3 regions of the Streptomyces sp. NPDC052687 genome follow, and region 3 is predicted to be linked to each of the others. Evidence: riboswitches for the same ligand, from Rfam matches in the RefSeq annotation. Region 3 holds a riboswitch; each other region holds the start of a gene.
What was found. A riboswitch is a leader RNA that binds a small molecule or an ion and turns the genes downstream of it on or off. The one in region 3 is predicted to bind thiamine pyrophosphate.
Positions count from the first base shown of each region.

Region 1: another riboswitch for thiamine pyrophosphate. It lies ahead of AB0K92_RS09240 (thiamine ABC transporter substrate-binding protein); the one in region 3 lies ahead of thiO (glycine oxidase ThiO).
Region 2: another riboswitch for thiamine pyrophosphate. It lies ahead of thiC (phosphomethylpyrimidine synthase ThiC); the one in region 3 lies ahead of thiO (glycine oxidase ThiO).

Region 1 is NZ_JBFATR010000006.1:118,211-128,464, reverse strand. Features, by position in the region: gene AB0K92_RS09250 (phosphatidate cytidylyltransferase) at 1-1,007, shown strand, start outside; gene rlmN (23S rRNA (adenine(2503)-C(2))-methyltransferase RlmN) at 1,159-2,265, shown strand; TPP riboswitch at 2,290-2,396, shown strand; gene AB0K92_RS09240 (thiamine ABC transporter substrate-binding protein) at 2,486-3,610, shown strand; gene AB0K92_RS09235 (iron ABC transporter permease) at 3,658-5,259, shown strand; gene AB0K92_RS09230 (ABC transporter ATP-binding protein) at 5,259-6,278, shown strand; gene AB0K92_RS09225 (maleylpyruvate isomerase family mycothiol-dependent enzyme) at 6,304-7,104, shown strand; gene AB0K92_RS09220 (LAETG motif-containing sortase-dependent surface protein) at 7,235-7,918, opposite strand; gene AB0K92_RS09215 (VOC family protein) at 8,328-8,735, opposite strand; gene AB0K92_RS09210 (hypothetical protein) at 8,864-10,254, opposite strand, start outside; gene AB0K92_RS09205 (ATP-binding cassette domain-containing protein) at 10,252-10,254, opposite strand, start outside.
Region 2 is NZ_JBFATR010000005.1:115,943-126,196, reverse strand. Features, by position in the region: gene AB0K92_RS08100 (YibE/F family protein) at 128-1,903, opposite strand; TPP riboswitch at 1,975-2,164, shown strand; gene thiC (phosphomethylpyrimidine synthase ThiC) at 2,157-3,962, shown strand; gene AB0K92_RS08090 (hypothetical protein) at 4,052-4,915, opposite strand; gene AB0K92_RS08085 (metallophosphoesterase) at 5,197-6,306, opposite strand; gene AB0K92_RS08080 (LacI family DNA-binding transcriptional regulator) at 6,511-7,623, opposite strand; gene hisC (histidinol-phosphate transaminase) at 8,063-9,142, shown strand; gene AB0K92_RS08070 (cyclophilin-like fold protein) at 9,473-9,892, opposite strand; gene AB0K92_RS08065 (cytochrome ubiquinol oxidase subunit I) at 10,102-10,254, shown strand, end outside.
Region 3 is NZ_JBFATR010000021.1:80,445-90,698, reverse strand. Features, by position in the region: gene AB0K92_RS18975 (NAD(P)/FAD-dependent oxidoreductase) at 1-187, shown strand, start outside; gene AB0K92_RS18970 (hypothetical protein) at 236-1,126, opposite strand; gene metF (methylenetetrahydrofolate reductase [NAD(P)H]) at 1,183-2,106, opposite strand; gene thiE (thiamine phosphate synthase) at 2,286-2,945, opposite strand; gene AB0K92_RS18955 (Rv2175c family DNA-binding protein) at 3,080-3,445, opposite strand; gene AB0K92_RS18950 (FAD-dependent oxidoreductase) at 3,623-4,798, opposite strand; gene AB0K92_RS18945 (hypothetical protein) at 4,954-5,304, opposite strand; TPP riboswitch at 5,357-5,468, shown strand; gene thiO (glycine oxidase ThiO) at 5,577-6,797, shown strand; gene thiS (sulfur carrier protein ThiS) at 6,794-6,994, shown strand; gene AB0K92_RS18930 (thiazole synthase) at 6,998-7,792, shown strand; gene pknB (Stk1 family PASTA domain-containing Ser/Thr kinase) at 7,907-9,841, shown strand; gene AB0K92_RS18920 (deoxyribonuclease IV) at 9,976-10,254, shown strand, end outside.

The DNA.
Region 1 (10,254 bases), on a different contig from region 3:
AGCAGACTCGGCCCATGCCCATCGTGTCCGACGTATCCGCGGACGGCGGAAACCAGGATGACGGCCGGGGGGCCGCTCGGCTGAGCGGCCCGCTGTTCCCAGACGAGAGCACGTCGGCGCCCGCCTCCGGCGCGCCGAGGAATCCGGAGCCCATGCACGACGCCCCGCAGCCGGCCCCCGCCCCGCAGAAGAAGAGCGCGGGCCGGGACCTCGGCGCCGCGATAGGGGTCGGCGTCGGACTGGGCGCGGTGATCATCGCGTCGCTGTTCGTCTACAAGGCCGTGTTCGTCGGTGTGATCGCGGTCGCGGTGGTCGTCGGACTGTGGGAGCTGACCAAGCGGCTCGACGAGCGCAAGGGCATCCGCGCGCCGCTGGTGCCGCTCGCGATCGGCGGGGCGGCCATGGTGGTCGCCGGGTACGTCCGGGGCGTCGAGGGCGCGTGGGTGGCGATGGCGCTCACCGCGCTCGCGGTGCTGGTCTGGCGGATGACGGAACCCCCGGAGGGCTACCTCAAGGACGTCACGGCCGGCGTCTTCGCCGCGTTCTACGTCCCGTTCCTTGCGACGTTCGTCGCGATGATGCTGACGGCCGAGGACGGGCCGTGGCGGGTGCTGACGTTCCTGCTGCTGACCGTGGTCAGCGACACCGGGGCGTACGCCGTCGGCTGGCGGTTCGGCAGGCACAAGCTCGCCCCGCGGATCAGCCCCGGCAAGACCCGCGAGGGCCTGCTGGGCGCGGTGACGTTCGCCATGGCCGTGGGCGCGCTGTGCATGCAGTTCCTGGTGGACGGCGGCTCCTGGTGGCAGGGCCTGCTGCTCGGCCTCGCCGTCGCGGCCAGCGCCACCCTGGGCGACCTCGGCGAGTCCATGATCAAGCGGGACCTGGGCATCAAGGACATGGGCACCCTGCTCCCCGGGCACGGCGGCATCATGGACCGCCTCGACTCCCTCCTGCCCACCGCTCCGGTGGTGTGGCTGCTCCTCGTGGCCTTCGTCGGAAGCAGCTGACCGGCCGCCCTCCGGCAGCGCCTTGGCCCCCGCCCCCGGGCGGGGGCTTTCGCACACCCGCGGGTCCGCGGCCCGCGGCTCCGCGCGGCGGAGGGGGCGCCGAGCCGGGCGGCCCGGGTCACCCGATCGGATCTGCGACACTGGTAGGACCATGCCCAAGCCCGGAGAACTCACTTTCGTCGCCCCGCGCGGAGCCAAGAAGCCGCCGCGGCACCTTGCCGATCTCTCGCCCGCGGAGCGGAAGGACGCGGTCGCCGAGATCGGTGAGAAGCCGTTCCGTGCCAAGCAGCTCTCGCAGCACTACTTCGCGCGGTACGCGCACGACCCGGAGCAGTGGACCGACATCCCGGCCGCCTCCCGCGAGAAGCTGCGCGAGGCGCTGTTCCCCGAGCTGATGACCGTCGTACGGCATCTGTCGACGGACGAGGGCACGACCCGCAAGACGCTGTGGCGGCTGTTCGACGGCACGCTCGTGGAGTCGGTGCTGATGCGCTACCCGGACCGGGTGACCATGTGCATCAGCTCGCAGGCCGGGTGCGGCATGAACTGCCCCTTCTGTGCCACCGGGCAGGCGGGGCTCGACCGGAACCTGTCGACCGCCGAGATCGTGCACCAGATCGTGGACGGTATGCGGGCGCTGCGCGACGGCGAGGTGCCCGGGGGGCCCGCGCGGCTGTCGAACATCGTCTTCATGGGGATGGGCGAGCCGCTCGCCAACTACAAGCGGGTCGTCGGCGCCATCCGCGCCCTGACCGATCCCGCCCCCGACGGGCTGGGGCTGTCGCAGCGCGGGATCACCGTGTCGACCGTCGGGCTCGTCCCGGCCATCCACCGGTTCGCCGACGAGGGCTTCAAGTGCCGGCTGGCGATCTCGCTGCACGCCCCCGACGACGAGCTGCGCGACACCCTGGTCCCGGTGAACACCCGGTGGAAGGTGCGCGAGGTGCTGGACGCGGGGTTCGAGTACGCCGAGAAGTCCGGACGCCGGCTGTCCATCGAGTACGCCCTGATCCGGGACATCAACGACCAGGCCTGGCGGGGCGACCGGCTGGGCCGGCTGCTCAAGGGCCGGCCGGTACACGTCAACCTCATCCCGCTGAACCCGACGCCCGGCTCGAAGTGGACCGCCTCGCGGCCCGAGGACGAGAAGGCGTTCGTCGAGGCCATCGCCGCGCACGGGGTGCCGGTGACGATCCGGGACACCCGTGGTCAGGAGATCGACGGGGCGTGTGGTCAGCTCGCCGCCACCGAACGGTAGTCTGACGGGCGTAAGTACATCTGCATATTCCGACAGGGGAGCGCCACAGCGCTGAGAGTGCGGCACCCGGCCGCAGACCCTCCGAACCTGGCCCAGGTCATTCTGGGTAGGGAGATCGGTCACCACTCGAGCTGTTGCGCCCTGCCCGGGAGCCCCGGATTTTCCCCGGAGGCTCCCGGGCGGGGCCGCGTCTCTTCCTGGTCCCTCCAGGAGGAATTCAGTGAGCATCACCAAGAAGGCCACGATCCTGGCCGTCGGGCTCGGCCTGGTCACGCTGTCCGCGTGCGGGTCGTCCGACGGCGACCAGGCGTCCGGCGGCGGTTCCGGATCCAGGACCGTCACGCTCGTCAGCCACAACTCGTGGGCCGTCTCGAAGGACGTCCTCGCCGCCTTCGAGAAGAAGTCCGGCTACAAGGTCAGGGTGCTGGAGGACGGCGACGCCGGGCAGGCCGTCAACAAGGCGATCCTGACCAAGGACAACCCGCAGGGCGACGTCTTCTTCGGCGTCGACAACACCCTGCTCTCCCGCGCCCTCGACAACGGCCTCTTCCAGCCGTACGAGGCGAAGGGCTCCGACCTGATCCGGCCCGAGTACCGCGCCGACGAGGCGGAGCACCGGGTCACGCCCGTCGACACCGGCGACATCTGCGTCAACTACGACAAGGCGTACTTCAGCGAGAAGAAGCTGACCCCGCCGGACTCCTTCGACGACCTGATCAAGCCGGAGTACAAGAACCTGCTGGTCACCGAGAACCCGTCCACCTCCTCGCCGGGCCTCGGCTTCCTGCTCGGCACCGCCGCGAAGTACGGCGATGGGGGCACCTCCCGCTCGAGCGAAGCCGAGAGTGGGGGAGGCTGGCAGGACTACTGGAAGAAGCTCAAGGCCAACGGCGTGAAGGTCGTCGACGGCTGGGAGCAGGCGTACAACGAGGAGTTCTCCGGTTCCGCCGGCGGGAAGAAGGCCGACGCCGACCGGCCGCTCGTCGTGTCGTACGCCTCCTCGCCGCCCGCCGAGGTGATCTACGCCGACCCGAAGCCGAAGACCGCACCGACCGGCGTCGCCGAGGGCACCTGCTTCCGGCAGGTCGAGTACGCCGGGCTGCTGAGCAACGCGCAGAACCCCGAGGGCGGCAAGGCGCTCCTGGACTTCCTGATCGGCAAGGAGTTCCAGGAGGACATGCCGCTGAACATGTTCGTCTACCCGGTGCGGGAGGGCGCGAAGGTGCCCGAGGAGTTCGCGACGTACGGCCCGCAGGCCGAGGACCCCGAGACCATGGACCCGGCGAAGATCGCCGACAACCGTGACGACTGGGTCAAGTCGTGGACCTCGCTCGTACTGAAGTAACCCCCCGCCGGGGCGGCGCGAAGAGCGCGGCGGCGCGGCTCGGGCTCATGGCCCTGCCCGTCGCGTTCTTCGCCGTCTTCTTCGCCTGGCCCGTCGCCGCGATCGTCGCCCGCGGCCTGAACGCCGACGGGTCCTGGCAGCTCGGGCGGCTCGTCGACGTGCCCGCCGACCCCGCCATCCGGCACGTGCTGTGGTTCACCACCTGGCAGGCGCTCGCCTCCACCGCGCTCACCCTGCTGCTCGCGCTGCCCGCCGCGTATGTCTTCGCCCGCCTCGACTTCCCCGGCAAGCAGTTGCTGCGGGCGGTGGTGACCGTGCCGTTCGTGCTGCCCACGGTCGTGGCCGGTACGGCGTTCCTGGCGCTGCTCGGGCGCGGCGGACTGCTGGACGAGCTGTGGGGCGTACGGCTGGACACCACCGTGTGGGCGATCCTGCTCGCGCACGTGTTCTTCAACTACGCGGTCGTCGTCCGCACCGTCGGCGGGCTGTGGGCGCAGCTCGACCCGCGGCAGGAGGAGGCCGCTCGGATGCTCGGCGCGTCCCGGTGGGCGGCCTGGCGGCAGATCACCCTGCCCGCCCTCGCGCCCGCCGTGGCCGCCGCCGCGCTGATGGTGTTCCTGTTCACCTTCACCTCCTTCGGCGTGGTGCAGATCCTCGGCGGGCCCGCGTTCTCCACCCTGGAGGTCGAGATCTACCGGCAGACGTCGGAGATCTTCGACCTGTCCACGGCCGCGGTGCTCACCCTCGTTCAGTTCGCGGCGGTCGGTGCGATCCTCGCCGTGCACGCCTGGACGGTACGGCGGCGGGAGAGCGCGCTGCGGCTGGTGGACGCGGCGGTCACCGCGCGCCGGCCGCGCGGGGCCGGGCAGTGGGCGCTGCTGGCCGGGGTCCTCGTCACCATCGCCCTGCTGCTGGTGCTGCCGCTGGCGGTGCTGGTGCAGCGCTCCCTGGACGCGCCCGGCTTCCTGTACTACGAGGCGCTGACCCGCGCGGACGGCGGCACCTTCCTGGTCCCGCCGATCGAGGCGATCGGCAACTCGCTGCGGTACGCCCTCGCCGCGACCGCCATCGCCGTCGTGATCGGCGGGCTCGCGGCGGCGGCGCTGACCCGGCGCGACGCCGGGCGGTTCGTGCGCGGGTTCGACGCGCTGCTGATGCTGCCGCTCGGCGTGTCCGCCGTCACCGTCGGCTTCGGCTTCCTCATCGCGCTCGACGAGCCGCCGCTGGACCTGCGCGCCTCGTGGATCCTGGTGCCGCTCGCGCAGGCGCTGGTCGGGGTGCCGTTCGTGGTGCGGACCATGCTGCCCGTGCTGCGCGCGGTGGACGTCCGGCTGCGGGAGGCGGCGGCGGTGCTCGGGGCGTCGCCGTGGCGGGTGTGGCGGGAGGTCGACCTGCCGATGGTGCGGCGGGCGCTGCTGGTCGCGGCCGGGTTCGCGTTCGCCGTGTCGCTCGGGGAGTTCGGGGCGACCGTGTTCATCGCGCGCCCCGACAACCCCACGCTGCCGGTCGCCGTGGCGCGGCTGCTGGGACGGCCCGGCGACCTCAACTACGGGCAGGCGATGGCCCTGTCGACGATTCTGATGGTGGTGTGCGCGGTGGCGCTGCTGGTGCTGGAGCGGCTGCGGACCGACCGGACGGGGGAGTTCTGATGCTGCTGCGGGTCGAGGGCGCGACGGTGCGGTTCGGCGGGCGGGCCGTGCTCGACGCGGTCGATCTCGTCGTCGCCGAGCACGAGGTGGTGTGCGTGCTCGGGCCCAGCGGCAGCGGCAAGTCCACGCTGCTGCGGGCGGTGGCCGGGCTGCAGGGCCTGGACGCCGGGCGGGTGGTGCTGGACGGGCGCGACCAGACGGGGGTGCCCGCGCACCGGCGTGAACTCGGGCTGATGTTCCAGGACCATCAGCTGTTCCCGCAGCGGGACGTGGGCGGCAACGTGGCCTTCGGGCTGCGGATGCACGGCGTTCCCCGGCGGCAGCAGGACGAGCGCGTACGGGAGTTGCTGGACCTCGTCGGGCTGCCGGGCGCCGGCCGCCGGGCCGTGGCCGCGCTCTCCGGCGGCGAGCAGCAGCGGGTCGCGCTGGCCCGCGCGCTCGCGCCCCGGCCACGGCTGCTGATGCTGGACGAGCCGCTGGGCCAGCTCGACCGGTCGCTGCGGGAACGGCTGGTGGTGGAACTCCGGGAGCTGTTCGGCCGGCTCGGCACCACCGTGCTCGCGGTCACCCACGACCAGGGCGAGGCGTTCGCGCTCGCCGACCGGGTCGTGGTGATGCGGGACGGGCGGATCGCCCAGTCCGGGACGCCCCTTCAGGTGTGGCAGCGGCCGGCGGACGCGTTCGTGGCCCGCTTCCTCGGCTTCGAGAACGTGGTCGACGCCACCGTCGCCGGACAGGCCGCCGCCACTCCCTGGGGCAAGCTGCCGGTCCCCGAGGGCGCCGCCCAGGGGGCGCGCACCCTGCTCGTCCGGCCCGCCGGGGTGCGCTTGGTGGCCCCCGACGCCGGGCTGCGCTGCGCGGTAGCCGCCCGCACCTTCAAGGGCACCCATGTCGCCGTGCACCTCCAGCCGGAGGACGCCCCGCGCCTGGAGGCGGCGTGCGCGCTGCGGTCGGCGCCGGAGGTCGGGGACGTGGTCGGCGTGGAGTTCGACGTGGCCGAAATCGTGGTGCTCGACTGAGCGAGCCGATCATAGGGTGCGGGTCATGAGCCGACTCGCGCACGACCGCTACTGCGACGAAATAGCGCACCAGCTCGGCCGGTTGAGGTCCGTGGTGACGTCCGGCGCCGATCTCTCCGCGACCGTGCCGACCTGCCCGGACTGGTCGCTGGAACAGCTGGTGCGGCACACCGGCGGGGCGCTGCGCTGGGTGGAGCTGCTGGTGCGCACCCGGGCCGAGAAGGAGATCGGCCTGAGCGAGGTGCCGGGTGGCACCGGGCCCGAGGCGACCGGGGACGCGGCGGCGCTCGACGCCTGGCTGGCGGAGAGCGGCGAGGCGGTCGTCGCCGCGCTGCGGGAGGCCGGTCCGGACGCCGTGGTGTGGGCCTGGTCCGGGATCAACACCGCCGGGTTCTGGGCGCGCCGGATGACCCACGAGATCACCGTGCACCGCGCCGACGCCACGCTCGCCGCCGGGCTGCCCTACGAGGTGGCGCCCGAGGTGGCGGCGGACGCCGTGGACGAGTGGCTGGAGATCGTGCAGTTCGTCCAGCGGGCCCTGCCGGACGACTCGGCGAGCGAGCTGCGCGGCAGGGACCGCCGCACTCTTCACCTCCACGCCACCGACACCGCACCCGAGCTGAACGCCGAGTGGGTGATCGAGCTGACCGAGGACGGGGTCGTCTGGCGGCGCGGCCACGAGAAGGCGACGGTCGCCCTGCGCGGCCCGCTCACCTCGGTGCTGCTCGCCTTCTACCGCCGGCTGCCCCTGGACGCGCCCGGCCTGGAGGTGCGGGGGGAGCGGGAGCTGCTGGAGTTCTGGCTGGAGCGGGCGACGTTCGGCTGACTGCTGACGGTGCCGTCGCTGTCGCCGTCGTGATGCCCGGGTCGGTGCCGCTGCCGGGGGAGGGCTCCGGCACGCCGACGGCCCGCCCCCGAGTCGTATCGAGGGCGGGCCGGTGTGGGGCGCGGTGCGATCAGTGGTTGCTGTTCGCGCCGCGGCGGCGGAGGCCGAAGAAGACGGCGCCGCCGCCGATGGCGACCAGGGCGGCCGCGATGCCGACGATCAGACCGGTGTTGGAGTTGGCGCCGGTCTCGGCGAGGTTGGACTCCCCGGCCGCGGGGGACGGCGCGTTGCTCGCGGTGTCCGCCGGGGCGCTGCTGCCGCTCTCGGGGGCGGACGGGACGGGCGTGGCGGAGTCCTCCGGCGCCGACGGGGTCTCGGAGGCCGACGGGGTGTCGGAGGGGGTTTCCGACGGCGTCGGGGTCGGGGTCGGCGTCGGGGTCGGGCTGTCGTCCGGCTTGCACGGCGTGGACGGCGTGGTCAGGTCCGGCTTGATGTCGTCGTCGACCTGGTTCCCGGCCTTGACGTGGATCCGGTAGGTGGCGTTCGGCCTCCAGTCCTCCTCGAAGGTGATCGTGACGCCTTCGCGGGAGCCCCGGACCTCCTGGGTGCCGACCAGACGCTCGTCGGCGCCGTTGTTCTCCAGGTAGACCGAGACGGTCGCCGGGACACCCGAGGGGTCCTTGTCGGTGACCCTGATGACACCCTTGGTGCCCTCGCACTCGGCGACGGCGGAGAACTCACTGATGTCACAGGCGAGGGCGGTGCCCGCGACGCCGAGCGTCAGGGCGGCCGCGGCGGAGGCGACACCGATCATGCGCACGGAACGTGCAACGTTACGGCGGGTTATGGACACGTTTGTCCTTTACGAGATTCGCACATGCGGGGGGTTGACGAGGGTAGCGAGGTGACACCGGCTCACGGCGCCCGCCCCGGCACCCCCAGGAGTCTCACAGGTTTATAAGCGCTCCATAAGAAGTGTCAATGCATATGCCCCTCGCAGGGGTTGGCTTTGCCCGCTTATTAACCGACGAGACGTTTCAACGCCTCCCGAGCGTCTCGATCCGGTCGGCCGGCGAGGCGGCGCCGGGGATGTCCGCGGTGAGGAGGGCGTTCGTACGGTCCGTCAGGAGGGCGTCCGTACGGCCCGTCAGCTCGCCGGACCGGGGCGGGTGTCGGACGCGCCCGCACCCGCCCGTGCCGGGCGGCCTCCTCCTGCCGGGCCGTCAGCCCTCGATCGCCGCCGGGTCCATCCAGACGACCTCCCAGGTGTGGCCGTCGAGGTCGTCGAAGGAGCGGCCGTACATGAAGCCGAGGTCCTGCGTCTCGCCGGAGGCCGTGCCGCCCGCCGCGATCGCCTTGTCGACCAGCTCGTCGACCTTCTCCCGGCTCTCCGCGCTCAGCGCGATCAGCACCTCGCTGGTCCGGGTGGCGTCGGCGATCTCCTTCTTGGTGAACTGCGCGTACTTCTCCTTGGTGAGCAGCATCGCGACGATCGTGTCGCTGATGACGACGCTGGCCGCGGTCTCGTCGCTGAACTGCGGGTTGATCGAGTAGCCCAGCTCGGTGAAGAACTTCTTCGCGGCGTCCAGGTCGGCGACGGGCAGGTTCACGAAGATCATCTGCTGGTACATCAGGGTCTCTCCCTCGGTTGTCGTCGTTCTCGATGGGGTAGACCGGCGTGCCGCCGCGAACTCATCGGTGCGCGGCGACCCTTTTCGTACGACGTTCCGTACGGCTCCGGCAGGGATGCCGTGGGCGCTCAGCTCGTCAGCGGCTGCGCCGCCAGCGCCGCGACGGTCAGGGTCAGCGGGCCGAACACCGCCAGCAGCGCGCCCGCGCGCAGGGCCGCGGCGCCGCGCAGCACCGTGCCGGGCGCGCCGAGGCGGACCAGGGCGGCGGTGGTGTCCGCGCGGGACTGCCGCGTCTCGACGGCCGCGGTGAGCAGCGTCGCCGTGGCGCAGCCCCCGACCAGGAGCGCCCCGAGAGTGGTGAGCGGGCCGAGGGTGACCGGGTCCTGGAGGGTGGCCAGGGCGTACGCCGCGGAGGTGACCGCGCAGACGACACCGAGCGGGCGGCCGATGCGGGTGGCCTCCGCCATCAGGGCGCGGCCCGCGAGGAGCCGCAGCGCGCCGGGGCGGGCGCACTGCAGGAGGCGGCCGCACAGGTGGGTGAGGCCCGGCCCGGCCAGGGCGAGTCCCACGGCGGTCATCACCCAGCCGGCGAGGACGCCCAGGGGGCCGGCGCCGAGGCCGCTCGGGGTGGTGAGGTCGGCGGCGGTGGTGGCGCCGGTCGCGTAGGCCTCGACGGCGAGGCCCGCGGCGAGGGTGGCGATGCCCCACGGGAGGCTCGGCGGGGCGGCGGTGGGCAGGCCGGCGGGGGCGGCCGGCGCGGGCGGTGTCGCGCCCCGGGAGTCGGCCGTGGCGGCGGCCGGCGTACGCGCGGTGCCGTCCCGCTGCGCGACCGGAGCCGTGACGGTGACACGCGGCCGGCTCCGCGCGGGCCGCGCCGGACCCGCCCCCGGGGTGCGGCCGGTGCCTGTCCGGCGCTGCGCGCCGAACCTGCCGTACGCGCCGAAGGTGTCCCGCTCCTTCGGTCCCTGCCGGAACGCCCCGAACCGGCCGAAGCGGCGGGGTGCCTGCGGGCCCGGGGCGGGGTCGCGGGGGCGCAGGACCAGGGCCACGGACAGGGACGCGATCGCCGGGACGATGGCCAGCAGCGTCAGGGTGGCGGGCAGGGGGAGGGGCCGGTCGGCGGCGAGGAAGTCCGCGGCGGCGCCGTCGAAGGGCATGCCGGTGAGGTCGCCGCGCAGGTGGAGGAAGACGAACAGGGCGAGGAGGGAGCCCAGGGTGGTGGCCAGTGCCGTGGTGGTCGCCGAGACGGTCATCAGCCGGGCCGGGCCCAGGCCGACCGCCGACAGTCCGGGGCGCGGGGCGGTGCCGGGGTCGGTGCGGGCGACGGCGACGGCGAGCTGGACGGTCGCGGCCAGCGGCACCGCGCACCAGGCCAGGCGGAGCAGGAGGGAGCCGGCCGGGTCGCCGGGGTGGCCGAGCGCGTAGCCGAGGGCGGACAGCAGGAGGAAGCCCGTGCCGGCGGAGGCCGCCGCGACCATCAGGCGGCGCAGCTGGACGGCCGGGTGGGCGCTGCGGGTCA
Region 2 (10,254 bases), on a different contig from region 3:
GTAGGCAGTGGGGTCGGTGGGCCGATGACTCGGTGACCCGGTGGCGCCCGGTGCCCCGGTGGTGGGCCGGTGGGCACGGGGCGCTGGGGCGCCGGCGTGCGGTGGCCGTCGGACGGCACCGGCAGCGTCACCGCTTGCGGCGTCGTCCCCGGCCCCCGCTGCGCGGCATCGGCGTCCGTGAGCCGGCCGTCGCCGGCTCCGCCGCCGGGCGGTCCGCCGAGACCACCAGCGCGGCGAGGGCCGTCGTGACGGGCACCGAGGCCACCAGACCGATCGAGCCCACCAGCGTGCGCACGATCTCCTCCGCGACCAGCTCGCTGTTGGCGACCGTGCCGACACTGCTCTGCGCGATCGAGAAGAGCAGCAGCAGCGGCAGGGCGGCGCCCGCGTAGGCCAGGACCAGCGTGTTGACGACGGAGGCGATGTGGTCGCGGCCGATCCGGATGGCCGCGCGGTACAGGCCGCGCCAGCCCATCGTCGGGTTGGCGTCGTGCAGCTCCCAGACCGCCGACGTCTGGGTGACCGTCACATCGTCCAGGACGCCCAGCGAACCGATGATGACGCCGGCGAGCAGCAGACCGCTCATGTCGATCGACGGATACAGCCCGTGGATCAGGCCGGTGTTGTCGTCGGTGTCGCCGGTGAGCGCGGCCCAGCCGATGAACAGCGAGCCGAGCACACCGATCAGCAGCAGCGAGATCAGGGTGCCGAGCACTGCCACGGATGTCCGGGCCGACAGTCCGTGACACAGGTAGAGGGCGATGAGCATGATGGCGCTCGACCCGATCACCGCCACCAGCAGCGGGTTGGAGCCCTGCAGGATGGCCGGCAGGACGAAGAAGCTCAGCACCAGGAAGCTGATGGCCAGCGCGATCAGCGCCATGACGCCCCGCAGCCGCCCGACGACCACGACGGCGAGCGCGAAGAGACCGGCGAGCAGACCCATCGGCAGCCTGCGGTTCACGTCGGTGACCGAGTACTGAAGGTCCTTCGGGGCGGAGGGCTCGTAGGCGACGATCACCTTCTGACCCTCCTCCAGCTGCCGTGACTGGTCCGGCTGGACGATCTCGTTGAAGGTACGGCCCTTGTCCTCGCCGGTGTCGACGCGGATGGTCGCCTTCTTGCAGGTGCCGTTGGCCTGCTGCTGGGCGGAGGAGCCTTCGGCGGTGGAGGTGTCGCCGGTCGGGGGCGGTGCCGAGGCGTTGACCGCACCGCAGTCCACCTTCTCGACCCTGGTGACCGTGGCTTGCTGGGTCTGCCGGTCGAAACCGACCCCGGTCCGTTCGTGCGGCGGTGCGCCGCCGGGCCAGAGCACGGCCAGCCCGACCACCACGGCGGCGGCGAAGGGGATGAGGACGGCGGCGATCAGCTTGCGCAGATGCCGGGAGACGGGCGTCGCGGGGCCGTGCCCATGACTGTGCGAGTGCCCGTGCCCGCCACCGCCACCGTGCCCGCCACCATGGCCGTGACCGCCTCCGTGCCCGCCTCCGGAGTTCGACCCGCCACCCGAGTTCGACTCGCCGCCGGAGCTCGACCCACCACCGTGGCCGCCTCCGAAGCCGGACCCGCCGCCGTGTCCAGGCGCGCCACCGGCACCCGGCTCGCCGCGATGCCCGTGGCCGCCGCCGGACGTGGACTCGCCACCGTGCCCGGCGCTGTGGCCGCCGCCGGACCCGAACCAGTCACCGTGCCCGGGGTCACGTCCGTCACCGGATCCGGGCCCGTCTCCATACCCACCTCGGAAGCCGCCCCCGGAGTCACGTCCCGGATTGCCTCCGGGGCCGCTTCCGGGACCACTTCCGGGGTGCGCCCCGGCGGCACGCTCGTCGTGACGACCGCCTCCGGGGCCTGCGCCGCGCGGGGGCTCGGGCGGTGGGAACGGGGGATGCTGCGTCGTGGTCACCGACCGATCATCGCAAGAACGACCGGGGCCCCCTGTTCACCGCGCCCGAATTGACGCTAGCGTGGAGGCACCTTTGTACACGCGGGAGCTCGGAGCACCGGGCTGAGAGGGCGCTGACCTCCGTCCCAGCGATGTTTCACATGAAACATCACCCATCGCGAGTGATGTTTCACACGAGACGTCGGATGACGGATACCGCTGCGTCGACCGCCGAACCTGTTACCGGGTAATGCCGGCGTAGGGAGTAGGTCTCATGACCATCAAGGACGCGCGCACGCCTGCCTCCACGCAGAACGCCTCCGTCGCGACGGGGACGTCGACCGACGGGGAGGCCGGGAAGTCCATCGGCTGGCACAAGGCGTACGTCGAGGGCACCCGCCCCGACCTGCGGGTGCCGGTCCGCCAGGTGCACCTCACCAACGGGCAGTCGGTCACGTTGTACGACACATCCGGCCCGTACACCGATCCGAACGTCGACACCGACGTCCGCAGGGGTCTGCCACCGCTGCGGGAGAACTGGATCATCGCCCGCGGCGACACCGAGGAGTACGCGGGCCGTCCCGTCCGTCCCGAGGACGACGGAATCAAGCACACCTCGCCGCGCGGCGGCCTGCGCAACCTCGACGCGGTCTTCCCCGGACGGCCGCGCCAGCCGCGCCGGGGCCGTGACGGCCAGGCGGTCACGCAGCTGGCGTATGCGCGCCGCGGCGAGATCACGCCGGAGATGGAGTTCGTGGCCATCCGGGAGAACGTTTCTCCAGAGGTGGTCCGCGAGGAGATCGCGGCGGGCCGGGCGGTGCTGCCGGCCAACGTCAACCACCCGGAGATCGAGCCGATGATCATCGGCAAGCGGTTCCTGGTGAAGGTCAACGCCAACATCGGCAACTCGGCCGTGACGTCTTCCATCGAGGAGGAGGTCGAGAAGATGACCTGGGCGACCCGCTGGGGCGCCGACACGGTCATGGACCTGTCCACCGGACGCAACATCCACACCACCCGCGAGTGGGTGCTGCGCAACTCCCCCGTCCCGATCGGCACCGTGCCGCTCTACCAGGCCCTGGAGAAGGTCGACGGCAAGGCCGAGGAACTGACCTGGGAGATCTACAAGGACACCGTCATCGAGCAGGCCGAGCAGGGCGTGGACTACATGACGGTCCACGCGGGCGTGCGCCTGGCGTACGTCCCGCTGACCGCGAACCGCAAGACCGGCATCGTCTCCCGCGGCGGCTCGATCATGGCGGCGTGGTGCCTGGCGCACCACAAGGAGTCCTTCCTCTACGAGAACTTCGAGGAACTGTGCGAGATCCTCGCCGCGTACGACGTCACCTACTCCCTCGGTGACGGCCTGCGGCCGGGCTCGATCGCGGACGCCAACGACGAGGCGCAGTTCGCCGAGTTGAAGACGCTCGGGGAACTCAACCGGATCGCGAAGCGTTTCAACGTACAGACCATGATCGAGGGCCCGGGGCATGTCCCGATGCACAAGATCAAGGAGAACATCGACCTTCAGCAGGAGATCTGCGATGAAGCTCCGTTCTATACGCTCGGCCCGCTGACGACGGACGTCGCGCCGGCGTACGACCACATCACCTCCGGCATCGGTGCCGCGATGATCGCCTGGTGGGGCACGGCCATGCTCTGCTACGTCACGCCCAAGGAGCACCTGGGCCTGCCCAACCGTGACGACGTCAAGACCGGTGTCATCACCTACAAGATCGCCGCCCACGCGGCCGACCTCGCCAAGGGGCACCCCGGTGCGCAGGAGTGGGACGACGCGTTGTCCGACGCGCGCTTCGAGTTCCGCTGGGAGGACCAGTTCAACCTGGCCCTCGACCCCGACACGGCCCGTGCGTTCCACGACGAGACCCTGCCGGCCGAACCCGCCAAGACGGCGCACTTCTGCTCGATGTGCGGGCCGAAGTTCTGCTCGATGAAGATCTCCCAGGACATCCGCCGCGAACACGGCGGCACCCAGGCGGAGATCGAGCAGGGCATGGCGGAGAAGTCGAAGGAGTTCGCCGCGGCGGGCAACCGGGTCTATCTGCCGATCGCGGACTGACCGCGCCGCGACCGGCAGACGCCCGCGGGGCCCGGCAAGGCGCCGTCTCCGGCTTGCGCTCCCCGCACCATGGGGGCGCAAGCCAGCGGTCACTCCGGATGGTGGTCCGGGCCGCCGAAGTCCGGGCTGGTGTAGTCAGGGCTGGTGAAGCGGGGCCGCCCGGCCGACCGGCCGTCGCCGGGGCTGGTGAAGCCGGGGCGGTCGTACCCGAGGTGCGGCATGCGGCCGGTGGGCGCCGGCGGTGCCGTGTGGTGCAGTGCGGCGGTGCCGGGTTCGGCGAGGGCTTCGCGCAGGAACGGCACGATGCCGCGTTCGAGCAGGGCCTCGCGCCAGGCTTCTCTGGCCTGCGCCAGTTCGCTGTTCTCCGCGCCGTAGGGACCGGGTTCCGGTGTGGGCCGGTTGCGCAGCGCGGTGAGCAGGAGACCGACCGCGGCGACGAGGATCGCCAGGGCGGTCACGGCACCGAATATCCAGCCGGTGGTGAGCATGGTCCGGGCGAACGCCTGATCGGGGTCGAGCATCTTCAGGATGTAGCCGACGAGCAGGAAGATCGCCGCGGCGGTGCCGGCGAGGACGGGGGCGAGGACGGCGATCACGGCGACGACGCCCGCGCCGGCGGTTTCGGCGGCCTCTCCCATGGTGGTGGCGAGCCCCATCGCGCTCGGCCCCGGCTCGGCGGAGTCGGACGCGCGGACGGACGACGGGGTGGACGCCGCCGGGTGGCGCAGTTCCTCGCGGACCTTCACATAGTGCTGGTACTCGCTCGTGGCGGCCGCGGTGATGAGGGCCGTGGCGCCGAGCGCCATGGTGCGCAGCTGTTCGGTGTTCAGCCGCTGTCCGACAGCGGCCAGTTCCGGGCGGTGTGGTGCCGAGCGCAGCGCCTCGTCGAGGAGCCGCTCGTACTCCTGGCGGTCCTCGCTCAGCAGGTGCTGCGGAACGCTGTTCATGTGCATCCCCCGATGCTCCGTAGGGCTTGGGGCTCGCACGCTGACGAGCCGTCGGGCAGAAACGGAGGGGAGCCTGCTACGGATATGCCGATGGTAGAGCGGTGACGGCAGGCGGTGACAGGGGGTTTACCGAAATTGGGCCCCGGCCTGCGGCGTTACCGACCGGTCGGACACCGGTCGGGATCCGGTGCGGCGCCGGCCGGACACCGGTCGTGCGCGTATCCGCACCGATCGGGCACGGGTCCGACGCCGGTCGGGCTTCGAGGGGATGCCCGGACGCCGAACGCTCAGCTGTGCAGCGGGAGTTGCTGGACCAGCAGCTTCCCGGCCATGGTCACGCCGCCGTCCATCGCGATGGCGAGACCGTCGGCGTAGACGTGGGGTCCCTCGACCACGGGCCCGGTGCTGTCCTCGCCGTCCTCGGAGCCGACCTCGCCCAGCAGGTAGGGGATGGGGCTGTGGCCGTGGACGATGCGGGTGCCGCCGTAGGTGTCGAGCAGGGTGCGCACGGCGTCGGCGCCACCCTCGTCGCGGAACGAGAAGCGCTTGGTGAACTTGCGGAACAGGTCCCAGACCTCGTCCGCGTCGTTGCGGGTGAGGGTCTCGCGGACGTTGTCGTTGACGGCCTCGATGGAGTCGCCGTAGTCCAGGTAGGCGGTGGTGTCGGAGTGGACGAGCAGATGGCCGTCGATCTCGGTGAGCGCGTCGAGGCGGGCCATCCACTGCAGGTGGTGGTCCTGGAGGCGGTCCATGTCGGTCTTCTGGCCGCCGTTGAGCAGCCAGGCCGCCTGGAAGGTCGCGGTGCCCGCGCCGGAGTTGACCGGCGTGTCGCCGAACCGCTTGGCGCCGATGAGCAGCAGCTCGTGGTTGCCCATCAGGGCCTTGCAGTAACCGCCGGCCGCGGCGGCCTCGGCGGACAGCCGCATCACCAGGTCGATGACGCCGATGCCGTCCGGGCCGCGGTCGGTGAAGTCGCCGAGGAACCACAGCCGCGCGGTACCCGCGCACCAGTGCCCGGCGGCGTCGATCAGGCCCTTCTCCTGCAGCGCGGCCACCAGCTCGTCGAGGTAGCCGTGCACGTCGCCCACGACGAACAGGGGGCCCGGAACCGTGGCGGGCTGGGCGACGGGCGCGGGGGCGGGGGCGGGCGCCGGGTCGACGGTCACCTGAAGCGTGTCACCCCGGTTGATCACGGGCAGGTCGCGCTGGGTCGGCGTGTACTCCGGCGGGAAGGACACCGGCTCCACGACGGGGCCGGGGACCTCGCCGGGGTGAGAGCTGTGGACGTACGGACCGGTCTCGTGGACGTACGCGGGTACCCGGAAGTCGCGCAACGTCGCCGTCCGCTCCACCTCGGGTCCCTGACCGGCCCCCTGAGTCATCGACCCCTCCACCATCGCGCCGCAGCTGCACCGCTTCGGACTGCCTGGTCGCAGCGGCCCGCGGTGTCGTGGGCCCATCATAGGAATGCGGATCGCGCCGTGTGATGACCCAGGGGTGGTGAATCAGAGCAAGAGTCCAGTTCACTGCGGCTTTCGCCCCGATTGGGCCGGGCTTCGACCGACCTGGTGCCCGCCCTGTCCGGCCCTCCTCCGCGGACCCTAGCCCTCTCCGGGGACCCGTGGCGGGCTGACCGTCGTCCGCGGCGGGCGTCGCTGGGACGAGGTACGCACGATCAGCTCGGTCGGTATCACCTGCTCGACCGTGTGCTCCGATTCGACGCCCTCGATGGCGTCGATGAGGAGCTGGACCACGGCCGTGCCGATCCGGCGGGGCTTCAAGGAGAGCGTGGTGATCGGCGGTTCGGTGTTGGCGTACACGGTGGACTCGCTGCAGCAGACCAGCAGCAGGTCGTCCGGTACGCGCAGGCCGTAGCGCCGGGCGGCGGCGAGCAGGTCGGTGCCGTTGGGGTCGAACAGCCCGTAGACCGCGTCGGGCCGGTCCGGGCGTGCGAGCAGCCGGTCGGCCGCGACGGCGCCCGCGCACGGATCGTGGGCCGGGTAGGCCTCGTACACCGGGTCCTGGCCGACGCGCTCGCACCAGCGCAGGTACGCGGTGGTCGACAGGTGGGTGTAGGTGTCCGTGGTGGTGCCCGTGAGCAGGCCGATCCGGCGGGCGCCGGCGTCGGCCAGGTGGTCGAGGATGCCCAGGACGGCGGCCTCGTGGTCGTTGTCGACCCAGGCGGTGACCGGCAGGGAGCCGGCCGGGCGGCCGTCGGAGACGACCGGTAAACCCTGCCGGACCAGCTCGCTGACGACCGGGTCCTGGTCGGAGGGGTCGATGACGACGGTGCCGTCCAGGGCGACGTTCGACCAGACGTCGTGGCGGGAGGTCGCGGGCAGGATGACCAGGGCGTAGCCGCGCGCGAGCGCGGCCGAGGTGGCGGCCCGCGCCATCTCCGCGAAGTACGCGAACTCGGTGAAGGTGAAAGGTTCATCCCCGTACGTGGTCACGGTCAGGCCGATGAGGCCGGACTTGCCGGTACGGAGGGTGCGGGCCGCGGCCGAGGGACGGTATCCCAGCCGGTCGGCGACTTCTCGGACATGGCGCCGGGTGGCGTCCGGGAGCCGGCCCTTGCCGTTCAGGGCGTCGGAGACGGTCGTGATGGAGACTCCGGCGGCGGCGGCCACGTCTCTGATGCCCGCCCGGCCCGGCCGGCTGCCTCGACGTGAGGTTTCCGCGCGGCTCACCTGGTGCTTCCCTGCTGCTGTCATGGCGAGCCGATAGTAGGGCTCATGCGGTGGGGTAGTGCGGACGCATATGCAGCCGTTGACAGGCACGTTTCTGCATGGCTGGGCGGCGGCAATCGCCTCTGAATTAGAGGTAGTTGAAGCGGTTGGGCATAGGACGTGACTTGTCGGCGTGCACCCGCCTGTTGACCGGTCCAGGTCTCGAAGAGGTCTCAACTCACCTGCATGGGGGATGCGCGCCAGGGAGTGAGCCACCGGCGCGTAGATATATGTGCGGCGCGCCCCCCGCTTCGTACGCCTTCGGGCGGTGATGCCCCTGATGCCGCTGGGACGGGGGAGGTTGGCTTTCCCCGCTATCCGGTGTGCGCTCACCTGTTCGCAGCCGGGCCGAATCCTCATAAGGTAAGAAGCATTGGAAGCCGGCGGCGGCCAGGCGGCGCCGGTGGTCGCGAGGAGGACTGCGGTGAGCGAGACGAGCCCCAAGCTGCGCGCCGAGCTGGAGGGTATCCCCACCTACAAGCCGGGCAAGCCCGCCGCCGCGGACGGTCCGGTGGCCTACAAGCTGTCCTCCAACGAGAACCCCTATCCGCCGCTGCCCGGTGTGATGGAGCGCGTCACGGCCGCGGCCGCTTCCTTCAACCGCTACCCGGACATGGCCTGTACGGGGCTGATGAACGAGCTGTCCGAGCGGTTCGGGGTCCCGGTCTCCCACCTGGCCACGGGCACCGGCTCCGTCGGCGTCGCCCAGCAGCTGGTGCAGGCGACCTCCGGACCCGGCGACGAGGTGATCTACGCCTGGCGGTCCTTCGAGGCGTACCCGATCATCACTCAGATCAGCGGCGCGACCTCGGTGCGGGTGCCGCTGACGGCGGGCGATGTGCACGACCTGGACGCGATGGCAGGGGCGATCACCGACCGCACCCGGCTGATCTTCGTCTGCAACCCCAACAACCCCACGGGCACGGTGGTGCGCCGGGCCGAGCTGGAGCGCTTCCTGGACCGGGTGCCCGGCGATGTGCTGGTCGTCCTCGACGAGGCGTACCGGGAGTTCATCCGCGACCCCGAGGTGCCGGACGGCGTGGAGCTGTACCGGGAGCGGCCGAACGTCTGTGTGCTGCGGACGTTCTCCAAGGCCTACGGCCTCGCCGGGCTGCGGGTCGGCTTCGCGATCGCACACGAGCCGGTGGCGGCGGCGCTGCGGAAGACCGCAGTGCCGTTCGGGGTGAGCCAGCTGGCGCAGGAGGCGGCGATCGCCTCGCTGCGCGCCGAGGACGAGCTGCTCGGCCGGGTCGGCTCGCTGGTCTGCGAGCGCACCCGCGTGGTCGACGGGCTGCGCTCCCAGGGCTGGACGGTGCCCGAGACCCAGGCGAACTTCGTGTGGCTGCGCCTGGGGGAGCGTACGGTCGCCTTCGCCGACGCGTGTGAGCAGGCGGGCGTGGTGGTACGGCCGTTCCCGGGCGAGGGTGTGCGCGTGACGATCGGGGAGGCCGAGGGGAACGACATCTTCCTGAAGGTGGCGGAGGCGTTCCGCAAGGAGCTGTGAGCAGGGCCCCTTCCGGGGGTGTGGCGGTCGCCGTGGCCCGGCTCGGGTCACGGCGTTTTTTCTTGCCGTGACGCGCTCGGCGGCGGGGGCGTTCGGGGGGCGGTGCCAGGGCTGTGCGAGGGCTGTGCGGAGAGGTCGCGAGGCTGGCCGGGCTCGGCCAGGACGGCGGGTTCGGTGAGCAGGGTGTCGCGAAGGCGAACGCCGCAGTGCTGCCCGTGGTGCTTCCCGTGGCGCTGTCCTGGGATGCCCGTCCGGGTGGTGCGGCACCTCGGGCGAGCCAGGAGCGGCGGAGAGTCCTGACGGCTCAGCGGCGGTGAAGCAGCGGAGCCCTTACAGCTCCGCGAGCTCTACGCGCACAGGGTCGCCGTTGCGCACGGTCGCGAGGAGGCGGGGGTCGCCGTCGAGGCGGCCGAGGACGTTGCAGGGGCTGGCGAGGCGGCATTCGTCGCCCCGCGAGATCGGGGTGGGGCCGTAGGGGAGCGCGAGGGCGTCGCCGTCGGTCCAGAAGGCGACCGTGCCCGGTTCCACGACCTGGCGGGCGTCGGTTTCACGTGAAACCGAGACTCCCGTGTCGAAGTAGACCTCCTCGCCCCAGGTGTGCGCGGTGGAGACGAGCGGCAGGGCCTTGGCGAGGGCCTGGGCCGTCGGGGTGTCGTCGAGGATCGCGGTGAGGTGTCCGGCCGGCCAGGAGATCCGTATGCGGGTCGGTGGCTGCGCCTCTGCGTGTGGCTGTGAGTGCTGTGTGTGCATGGCGTGCAATTCAACAAGACGTTGAAGTCGCTGCCAAGAGGGTGCCGCTGCGGCCAAGGTGGGACCCCCCTGCCGGTGGCGAGAATCGGTGCGTCATAATTGCTTGTGAATGTGAACGCGTTCACAAGCGCGTCCCGGTTGCTCCCTTGTTGGGGGTGACAAAGGGCCGCAAACTGCCGTGCCCACGGCGAGGTAAGGAGACTGACGACGTGGAATTGGCTCTGGCGCCCGAGACTCTGGCGCGTTGGCAGTTCGGCATCACCACCGTCTACCACTTCCTGTTCGTCCCCCTGACGATCTCGCTCGCCGCCCTCACCGCCGGCCTCCAGACCGCGTGGGTGCGAACGGAGAAGGAGAAGTAC
Region 3 (10,254 bases):
CCCGGCGCCGGCGCTGGCCGCGGGCGAGGGGCGGCTGCTGCATCCGGGGAACCCCACGGGTGTGGCGGGGCTGTTCACCGTGGGCGGCTGGTCCCACCCGGGCGGCGGGCTGCCGCACGCGGGGATGTCGGGCGCGCTGGTCGCCGGTCTGATCGTGGAGGGGCCGGGGTTCCGGGGCTCGCAGTGAGCCCGCGGCGGGCCGGAGCCGCGCGGTGAGACCCGCGCGGCACGTCACTCAGAAGCGGTACCGCTCGTCGTAGCCCTGGCCCTGCGCCTGGCCGTCGCCGGGGTAGCCGTACGGCTGCTCCGGCGGCAGCTCGCCGCCCAGCGGGTCGTCGGTGGTGCGCTGCTGCGGGACCCACACCCCGCCGGGCGAGGTCTCGCCCCCGTGGCCGCCGGCGTACTGGTCCTGGCCATAGACCTGCTGGCCGTACTGCGTGTCGTAGGCCGGGTCGTACGCGGCGCCGCTGTAGGTCTGGGTGCCGATGTACGGGTCGGAGTAGGCGGCGTACTGCTGCTGGCCGGTGGTGTCGTAGCCGTACTGCTGCGGGTAGGCGGCGTAGCCGTCGTAGCCGTAGCCCTGGTCGGCGGCCTGCGCGGTGGCCGCGTACTGGTCCTGGGCGTACACGCCGTAGGAGCCGGTCTCGTCGGGCAGCGGCTGCGGCTCGTAGACGGCGGTGGTCTCGGCGGCGGTGGGAGCGGCGGCGGGGCGGGCCGGGGTGAAGACGTCGTCGCGGTCCGCGTCGTCGCCGTAGGAGCCGCTGTCGTCACGCTGCGTGCTGCCCGCGTACTCGCCCGCCTGAAGGTCGGACACCTCCAGGGTGGGGTGCTGGCGGTCCCGGCGGTTGCGCTTGCCGCCGCCGAGGACCGGGCGGGCGGTGACCGCCCAGCCGGCCGCGAAGCCGCGGCGGAACGACAGCGTGACGTAGGTCTGCCCGACCGCGAACGCGGCGGCACCCAGTCCGATCACGACGACGGACGGGATCAGTACACCGACGACGACACCGAGGAAGCCGACGAACGCCAGCAGCCGCCAGCGAAGCCGTGCCTTGTACTGCAGCAGCACTTCGCCGAGCAGCCACAGCGCGACGATGCCGAACGCGATGTAGAGGACCGTCCAGCCCATGTACGCCCCTCTCCCAGTGGCCGCTACGCAGTGTGTCGTACGACTGTGCGACCGGTCTAGGCCTGCGGCGGGTGGTGCAGGCCGAGATTCTCGTAGATTTCCAGTGTCGCCGTGGAGTTGTTGAGCGTGATGAAGTGCAGTCCGGGCACTCCCTCGGCCAGCAGCCGAGCGCAGAACTCCGTGGCGAAGTCGATGCCAATGGAGCGTACAGCGGCGGGATTGTCTTTTGCTGTGAGGATCCGCTCTTTCAGCGCGGCCGGGAAGGCGGCGTTGGTCAGGGACGGGATCCGCTCCAGCGTCTTCACGCTGGCGATGGGCATGACCTCGGGGATGATCGGCGTGTCGCAGCCGGCCGCGCTGACCCGGTCGCGCAGCCGCAGATAGTCCTCGGGGTGGAAGAACATCTGAGTGATGGCGTAGTCGGCGCCCGCGCGGCACTTGTCGACGAAGTGCCGGACGTCGGTGTCCCAGTCGGTGGAGCGCGGGTGCATCGCGGGGAAGGCCGCGACACCGACGCAGAAGTCGCCCGAGTTCTTGATCAGTTCGACCAGCTCGGCGGCGTAGGTGAGGCCCTCGGGGTGCCGCACCCACTCGCCCATCGGGTCGCCGGGCGGGTCGCCGCGCAGCGCGAGCATGTTGCGGATCCCGGCGTCGGCGTACTGGCCGATGATGTTGCGCAGGTCGGCCACCGAGTGGTCGACGGCGGTGAGGTGGGCGATCGGGGTGAGGGTGGTGTCCGAGGCGATGGCCTCGGTCGCCTTGACGGTGCCCGCGCGGGTGGAGCCGCCGGCGCCGTAGGTCACGGAGACGAAGTCGGGCGCCACGGCCTCGACCCGGCGCAGCGCGTTCCACAGCATCCGCTCGCCCTTCGGGGTCTTCGGGGCGTAGAACTCGAACGAGTACGTCGTCTTGCCGGTCGCGAGCATGTCGCGCACGGTCGGGGCGTGGTCCGACCTGGTGGATGCGGTGCCGAGGGCCATACGGGCAGGTTAGCCAGGGGGCGGGGGTCGCCCAACCAGAGCCGGAGAATTTGCCCGATTCGTCGCTTTGTTGTCCACCCCTTGGACAGACCGGCGGACAGGTCGGCGGGCACGGTGGCGGACCGACCGGCGGGCACGGTGGCGGACCGACCGGCGGGCACGGTGGCGGAAAACCGCTCCTACGGAGCGTCCCGCAGCCGCTTCGCCAGTTCCGCCGCGGCGGCGCCCGGGTCGTCCGCCTCGGTGATCGCGCGGACCACGACCACCCGGCGGGCGCCCGCGTCCAGGACCTGGTCCAGGTTGGCGAGGTCGATGCCGCCGATGGCGAACCAGGGACGGTCGGTGCCCAGGGCGGCGGTGTACCGCACCAGGCCGAGGCCGGGGGCGTGGCGGCCGGGCTTGGTGGGGGTGGGCCAGCAGGGGCCCGTGCAGAAGTAGTCCACGCCGTCCTGGACGGCGGCGGCGGCCGCCTCGGACTCGGCGTGGGTGGAGCGGCCTATGAGGACGTCGGCGCCGAGGACGGCGCGGGCCGCGGGGACCGGGAGGTCGCCCTGTCCGAGGTGGAGGACGTCCGCGCGGGCGGCGTGGGCGACGTCCGCACGGTCGTTGACCGCGAGGAGCTTGCCGTGCCGGGCGCAGGCGTCGGCGAAGACCGCCAGGTGCTCCAGCTCCTCGGCCGCCTCCATGCCCTTGTCGCGCAGCTGCACGATGTCGACACCGCCGGCCAGCACCGCGTCCAGGAACTCGGGCAGGTCGCCCTGGCGCTTGCGGGCGTCCGTGCACAGGTAGAGCCGGGCGTCGGCCAGGCGGGCGCGCGCGGTGGTGGCGGTGTCGGGCATGGGTCCCCCCGTTGTCGGTGGCGTACGGGCCGCGGCCGGGCCGCGGGCCGCAGTGAACCACGGCCGTGGCCCCGTGCGCGCCGCGGCCCGTACTCCGGACGGTCGGTCAGCGTTCTTCGTTCGGTGTGCTCGGATCAGACGGCGAGCGCCTGGGCCCGGCGCTTCACCTCCGTGCCGCGATTCTCGCTGAGGGCCTGCGCGGGGGTGCCGGGCAGGCTGTCATCGGGGGTGAAGAGCCACTCCAGCATCTCTTCGTCCGTGAAGCCGTCGTCCCGCAGCAGCGTCAGGGTCCCGGACAGGCCCTTGACGACCTTGTCCCCGTCGATGAAGGCGGCGGGGACGTGCAGCGCGCGGTTCTCACCACGGCGTACGGCGATGAGCTGGCCGTCCTTGACCAGCTGCCGCACACGCGTCACCTCGACGCCGAGCTTTTCGGCGATGTCGGGGAGGGTGAGCCAGGCGGGGACGAGAGCATCGATCTTTGCGTCAATCTCGGTCACGTCACCAAGCCTGCCATCCCGCACTGACACTCGGTACCCAGGGCACCCGCGGCAGGGCCGACGGAGTGTGCGGCAGACCCGCACGGGTGCCGGATGTCACCGGACGGCAGCGCGGCGCCCCCGCCGCGCAGAGTGCGCCGCGCCGGGCCCCGCGCCACCGTCCGCGCGGTGCGCGGGTCACGCCGTCGCGGACTTCAGCGGTCGGCTCGGGTCGGTGAGGAGGCGGGGGTCCATGGGGGTGGCGGACTCGATCAGGCGGCGACCCTGGGCCAGGTCGCGGGGGCGGCCCACCGCCAGCAGGGCGACCAGGCGGTCGTCGCGGAGCCAGCAGACCGTCCAGGCGGGTCCGGACGGGTCCCCGCGCCAGAGCAGGGTGTCGGCGGAGGCGTGGTGGCCGGCGTACTGGACGAAGCGGCCGAACTGCTCGGACCAGAAGTACGGGACCGGGTCGTAGACCGCGGTGGGCTCCCCCGTGGCCGCGCCGAGGATGTTCGCGGCGACCGTGCGGGGGCCCTGGAGGGCGTTGTCCCAGTGGTGGACGAGCAGGCGCTCGCCGTACCGCGCGGAGGGGAAGGACGCGCAGTCGCCGACGGCGTAGACGTCCGGCGCGGAGGTGCGCAGACCGGCGTCCGCCACGACCTCGCCCCGGGCCCCCAGCTCGATGCCGGAGCCCGCCAGCCAGGCGGTGGCGGGGCGGGCGCCGATGCCGACGACCACGGCCCCGGCGGGCAGCCGCGTCCCGTCGTCGAGGAGCACCGCGCCGGGCTCGACGCCCGCCACGCGCGTGCGCGTGCGCAGGTCCGCCCCGGCGTCGGCGTACCAGGCGGCCATCGGCGCCGCGACCTCGGCGGGCAGCGCGCCCGCCAGGGGATGGTCCGCGGCCTCCACGACGGTGACCGCGCAGCCCGCCTCCCGCGCGGCGGTGGCGAACTCCGCGCCGATCCAGCCCGCGCCGACGACCACGATGTCGTGCTGCCGGCCGAGCACCGGCCGCAGCCGTTCGGCGTCGTCCAGGGTGCGCAGCAGATGCACCCCCGGCACGCCCTCGGCGCCCGGCAGCCGGACCGGTTCGGCACCGGTGGCGACGACCAGGACGTCGTACGGCACGGGCCCGGCCTCGGTATCCAGCTCGTGGTCGGCGGGGCGCACCCCGCGCACCTCGCGGCCGAGGTGGAGGTCGATGCCGAGCGCCTCGAAGTCGACGTCGAAGGCGGAGCCCTCGGCCGTGCCGAGCAGGACGGCCTTGGACAGCGGGGGCCGGTCGTACGGCTGGTGGGGTTCCGCGCCGATCAGCGTCACCGTGCCGGTGAACCCCTGTTCCCGCAGGGCGACCGCGGTCTGCACCCCGGCCATGCCGGCACCCGCCACGACCACCCGCCGCGGCGCGGACGCCTCCCGCTCCCGAGCCTCCCCAGCCCGCGACCGCGCTGCCCGCGTCCCCCGCTCCTGCGTCTGCTCGCTCACCTGATCACCATAGTCGTCACCCTAGACACCTGACGTTCCGTCAGTCACCGCTCCCGCGTGGTGACCTGCTCCACAACGCTGGTCCCGCCGCCCTCCCGGGACTCCCACTCCCAGGTCTCCTCCAGCCGCACCCGCCCGTCGGGCAGCTCCACCACGTGCGACACGCAGTGCCCGCAGGCCGTCGTCCCGTCGTGCCGCAGCTGGACGTACCGGAAGTCCAGCCGGTCGCCCCGCCGGGTACCCACGAGGTGCCCGCGCGCGATGTCGCCGCCCTCGTACTCGGCCCAGATCTCGCCGTCCCGCTCGTGGTAGCGGAACCGGGTGCCCGTGCCCACCTGGCCGGGGGCCTGGTCGGCGACGGGGGCGAGGACGAGACCGTCGAGGCTGCGGGCCACGGGCGGAGGCTCCCTTACTGAGACATACGGCGTCGGGCTAGGGTGGCCAACGTAAAGCACTCGCGGGAGCCCGGACGCACCGGGCTGAGAGGGAGGCTGGCGGCCTCCGACCGTACGAACCTGATCCGGGTCATGCCGGCGAAGGGAGGGGCTGGACGCCCATGTCGCGTACGTCCGACACATCCGACGTCACCTCAGGTGTCACCTCCGATGTCAGCCCTGACATCACCCCTGAGGTCTCCGATGTCACCCCTGAGGTCACGTCCGACGTCATCTCATCAGCGGCCCCCGACGTCCTGGTCGTCGGGGGCGGGATCATCGGTCTGGTCACGGCCTGGCGAGCCGCGCAGCGCGGGTTCGCCACGGCGGTGCTCGACCCGGAGCCGGGCGGCGGGGCCGCCCAGGTGGCGGCCGGAATGCTGGCCGCCGTCACCGAACTCCACTACGGCGAGCACACCCTGCTCGGCCTGAACCTGGCCTCGGCCCGCCGCTACCCCCAGTTCGCGGCCGAGCTGACCGACCTCACCGGCCACGACCTCGGCTACCGCCAGTGCGGCACCCTCGCCGTCGCGCTGGACGCCGACGACCGCGCCCACCTGCGCGAACTGCACACCCTGCAACGCGAGTCGGGGCTCGACTCCGAGTGGCTGTCGGGGCGCGAGTGCCGGCGCCTGGAGCCGATGCTCGCGCCCGGCGTGCGCGGGGGCCTGCGGGTCGACGGCGACCACCAGATCGACCCGCGGCGGCTCGCGGCCGCCCTGGTCGCCGCCTGCGAGCGCTCCGGGGTGGTGTTCCACCGGGTCCGCGCGGAGCGGCTCACCGTCGCACGGGACCGCGCCACGGGCGTGGTCACCGCCGACGGCACCGCGCTGGCCGCCGGGCAGGTGGTGCTCGCCGCCGGCAGCCTCAGCGGGCGCCTGGCGGGTGTCCCCGAAGCCGTGGTGCCGCCGGTGCGGCCGGTGAAGGGGCAGGTGGTGCGGCTGACCGTGCCCGCGCGGTACGCGCCGTTCCTGAGCCGGACCGTGCGGGCCGTGGTGCGCGGCAGCCACGTGTACCTGGTGCCGCGCGAGAACGGCGAGCTGGTCGTCGGCGCCACCAGCGAGGAGCTGGGCTGGGACACCACGGTGACGGCGGGCGGCGTCTACGAGCTGCTGCGCGACGCCCACGAGCTGGTGCCCGGCATCACCGAGCTGCCGCTGACGGAGACCCGCGCGGGGCTGCGCCCCGGCTCCCCCGACAACGCTCCGCTGCTCGGCCCGACCGGCCTCGACGGGCTGCTGCTGGCCACCGGCCACTACCGCAACGGAGTGCTGCTGACCCCGGTGACCGGCGACGCGCTCGCGCACGCCCTGGCCACCGGCGGACTGCCGGAGGAGGCCCGCCCGTTCACGCCGCAGCGTTTCAGCGAGGCGGCCACGAAGGCCGCACGTGCGCAGAGCACACCCCTCCCCCACTCCCCCTCGCAGCCCGCCCTCACGGAGCAGCCCGCATGAACATCTCGGTCAACGGCGAGACCCGCGAGGTCGCGCCCGGCACGGCGCTCGACGCCGTCGTCCGCACGCTCACCGCCGCGCCCTCCGGCGTGGCCGCCGCCCTCAACGAAACCGTCGTCCCGCGCGGACAGTGGGCGACGACCGCGCTCTCCGACGGGGACCGCGTCGAAGTCCTCACCGCCGTCCAAGGAGGCTGACCCATGGCCGACGACCCCTTCGTCCTCGGTGGTACGACCTTCACGTCCCGGCTGATCATGGGCACCGGCGGCGCGCCCAGCCTGGAGGTCCTGGAGCGGGCACTGGTGGCCTCCGGGACCGAGCTGACGACGGTCGCGATGCGGCGGGTCGACCCCGGCGTGCGCGGCTCGGTGCTCTCCGTGCTCGACAGGCTGGGCATCCGGGTGCTGCCGAACACCGCGGGCTGCTTCACCGCCGGCGAGGCGGTGCTCACCGCGCGGCTGGCGCGGGAGGCGCTGGGCACCGACCTGATCAAGCTGGAGGTCATCGCCGACGAGCGCACCCTGCTGCCGGACCCGATCGAGCTGCTGGAGGCCGCCGAGACGCTGGTCGACGACGGCTTCACCGTGCTGCCGTACACCAATGACGACCCGGTGCTGGCGCGCAGGCTGGAGGACGTGGGCTGCGCGGCGATCATGCCGCTCGGCTCCCCCATCGGCTCCGGGCTCGGCATCCGCAACCCGCACAACTTCCAGCTGATCGTCGAGCACGCGCGCGTGCCGGTGATCCTGGACGCGGGCGCCGGCACCGCGTCCGACGCCGCGCTCGCCATGGAGCTGGGCTGCGCCGGGGTGATGCTCGCCTCGGCGGTCACCCGCGCCCAGCAGCCGGTGCTGATGGCGGAGGCGATGCGGCACGCGGTCGAGGCGGGCCGGCTGGCCCACCGCGCGGGCCGTATCCCCCGCCGCCACTTCGCCGAGGCGTCCTCCCCGGTGGAGGGCCGGGCCCACCTGGACCCGGAGCGCCCGGCGTTCTGATCCGCCGCCGTCCCGGGACCGCCGTCCCGGGGACGGTCACAGCTCTGCTGCAGTCCGCCCCCGGGGCCGCTGTGACGGCAGGCGGTGTCGGTGGCGGCTCGTAGACTCACCCGCGTGGACACGACCCTTCAGGACCCTCTGGTCGGGCAGCTGCTCGACGGCCGATACCGCGTCGACGCGCGGATCGCGGTCGGCGGGATGGCCACGGTCTACCGGGCCGTGGACACCCGCCTGGACCGCGTGCTGGCGCTGAAGGTCATGCACCCCACGCTGGCGGCCGACGCGTCGTTCGTGGACCGGTTCATCCGGGAGGCCAAGTCGGTCGCCCGGCTGGCCCACCCCAACGTGGTGCAGGTCTTCGACCAGGGCACCGACGGGTCGTACGTCTATCTGGCCATGGAGTACGTCGCCGGGTGCACCCTGCGCGACGTACTGCGCGAGCGCGGGGCGCTCCAGCCGAGGGCCGCGCTGGACATCCTGGAGCCGGTGCTGGCCGCGCTGGGCGCCGCGCACCGCGCGGGGTTCGTGCACCGGGACATGAAGCCGGAGAACGTCCTGATCGGCGACGACGGCCGGGTGAAGGTCGCCGACTTCGGGCTGGTCCGCTCGGTCGACACCGTCACCAGCACCACCGGCGCCGTCCTCGGCACGGTCTCCTACCTGGCCCCCGAACAGATCGAGCACGGCACCGCCGACCCGCGCGTGGACGTCTACGCCTGCGGCGTGATGCTGTACGAGATGCTGACCGGCGGCAAGCCGCACACCGGCGAGACCCCGGCCCAGGTGCTGTACCAGCACCTCCACGCGGATGTCCCGCCGCCCTCGGCGGCCGTCCCGGGCCTGCCGTACGAGCTGGACGAGCTGGCCGCCTCGGCGACCGCCCGCACCCCGGACCTGCGGCCGCACGACGCGGTGGCGCTGCTCGCCCAGGCCCGCGAGACCCGCGCGGCGCTGAGCGCGGACCAGCTCGACGCGGTCCCGCCGCAGGCCCTGGCGGCGGAGCACGACAACGCGGAGGACCGCACGAGCGTGATCCCGCGCGCGCTGACCACGCCCTTGCGCGTGCTGCCGGTCGACGGGGACGACGAGGATGCCGCGGTGCCGTCCGACCGGACCAGCCGGCTGGAGCGCCCGCCCGTCCCGGCGCCCCGGCGCCGCCCCCGGCCGCCGCGCGCGGTGGTCACGGTCGTCGCCGCCGTCCTGCTGGGCCTCGGGCTCGGCGCCGGCGTCTGGTACATCAACTCGGGGCAGTTCACGCGCGTGCCCGCGGTGCTCGGCAAGACGCAGGAGCAGGCCGAGGGGCGGCTCACGGACGCCGGCCTGGAGGTCGGTGACGTCGAGCACGCGTACAGCGACACGGTCAGGCGCGGCACGATCATCAGCACGGACCCCGCGCCGGGCAGCCGCATACGGCAGAACGACTCGGTGACGCTGACCGTCTCCGACGGCCCGCAGACCGTGAAGGTGCCGAACCTGGCGGGTTACCGCCTGGACAAGGCGCGGGACGTGCTGAAGGACGAGGGCCTGGAGCCGGGCATGGTCACCCGGGAGTTCAGCGACGAGGTGGAGCGGGGTTTCGTGATCGGCACCGAGCCGGTCGCGGGCACCGAGCGCAAGGCGGGCTCCGCCATCGCGCTCACCGTCAGCAAGGGCAGCCCGGTGGACGTCCCGGACGTCGTCGGACAGGACCTCGCCGACGCGCGGGAGCAGCTGGCGGAGGCCGGTCTGAAGGTCCGGGTCGCCGAGCGGCGGGTGCACTCGGAGCACGAGCAGGGTCAGGTCGCCCGGCAGTCCCCGGGCGCGGGCGGCAGGGCCGCCGAGGGCGACACGGTGACCCTCACGGTGTCCAAGGGCCCGGTGATGGTCGAGGTCCCGGACGTGGTCGGGGACAGCGTCGACGAGGCGAAGGACAAGCTGGAGGCCGCCGGTTTCCAGGTCGACGAGGACCGCGGGCTGCTGGGCCTGTTCGGCGACACGGTCAAGGAGCAGTCGGTGGCGGGCGGCGAGCCGGCGCCCGAGGGCTCGACGATCACCATCACCATCCGCTGACCGCCGGCCGGTCCCGGCCGGGCTCCCGTCCCGCGCCCGCCCAGGCTCCCGGTCCGCTCCCGGCCGGCGAGGCGTCGCTCACACCGGCCGCCGGGCGGTGCGGGCCACGGGACGCGCCATGACACCCTGAACGGGTGAAGAGTGAACTTCCCGGCCCCCTCCACGATCTCCCCGGCCGCCGGCGCAACCCCGTCGGCAGCCATGTCCCCGTGGCCGGTGGCCTCAGCTCGGTGGGCCTGTCGTACGCCCGCGACATCGGTGCCGAGACCGTGCAGGTCTTCGTCGCGAACCCGCGCGGCTGGGCCACACCGGCCGGCAACGCGCGGCAGGACGAGGAGTTCCGGGCGGCGTGCGCGGCGGAGTCGGTCCCGGCGTACGTCCACGCGCCGTATCTGATCAACTTCGGTTCGCAC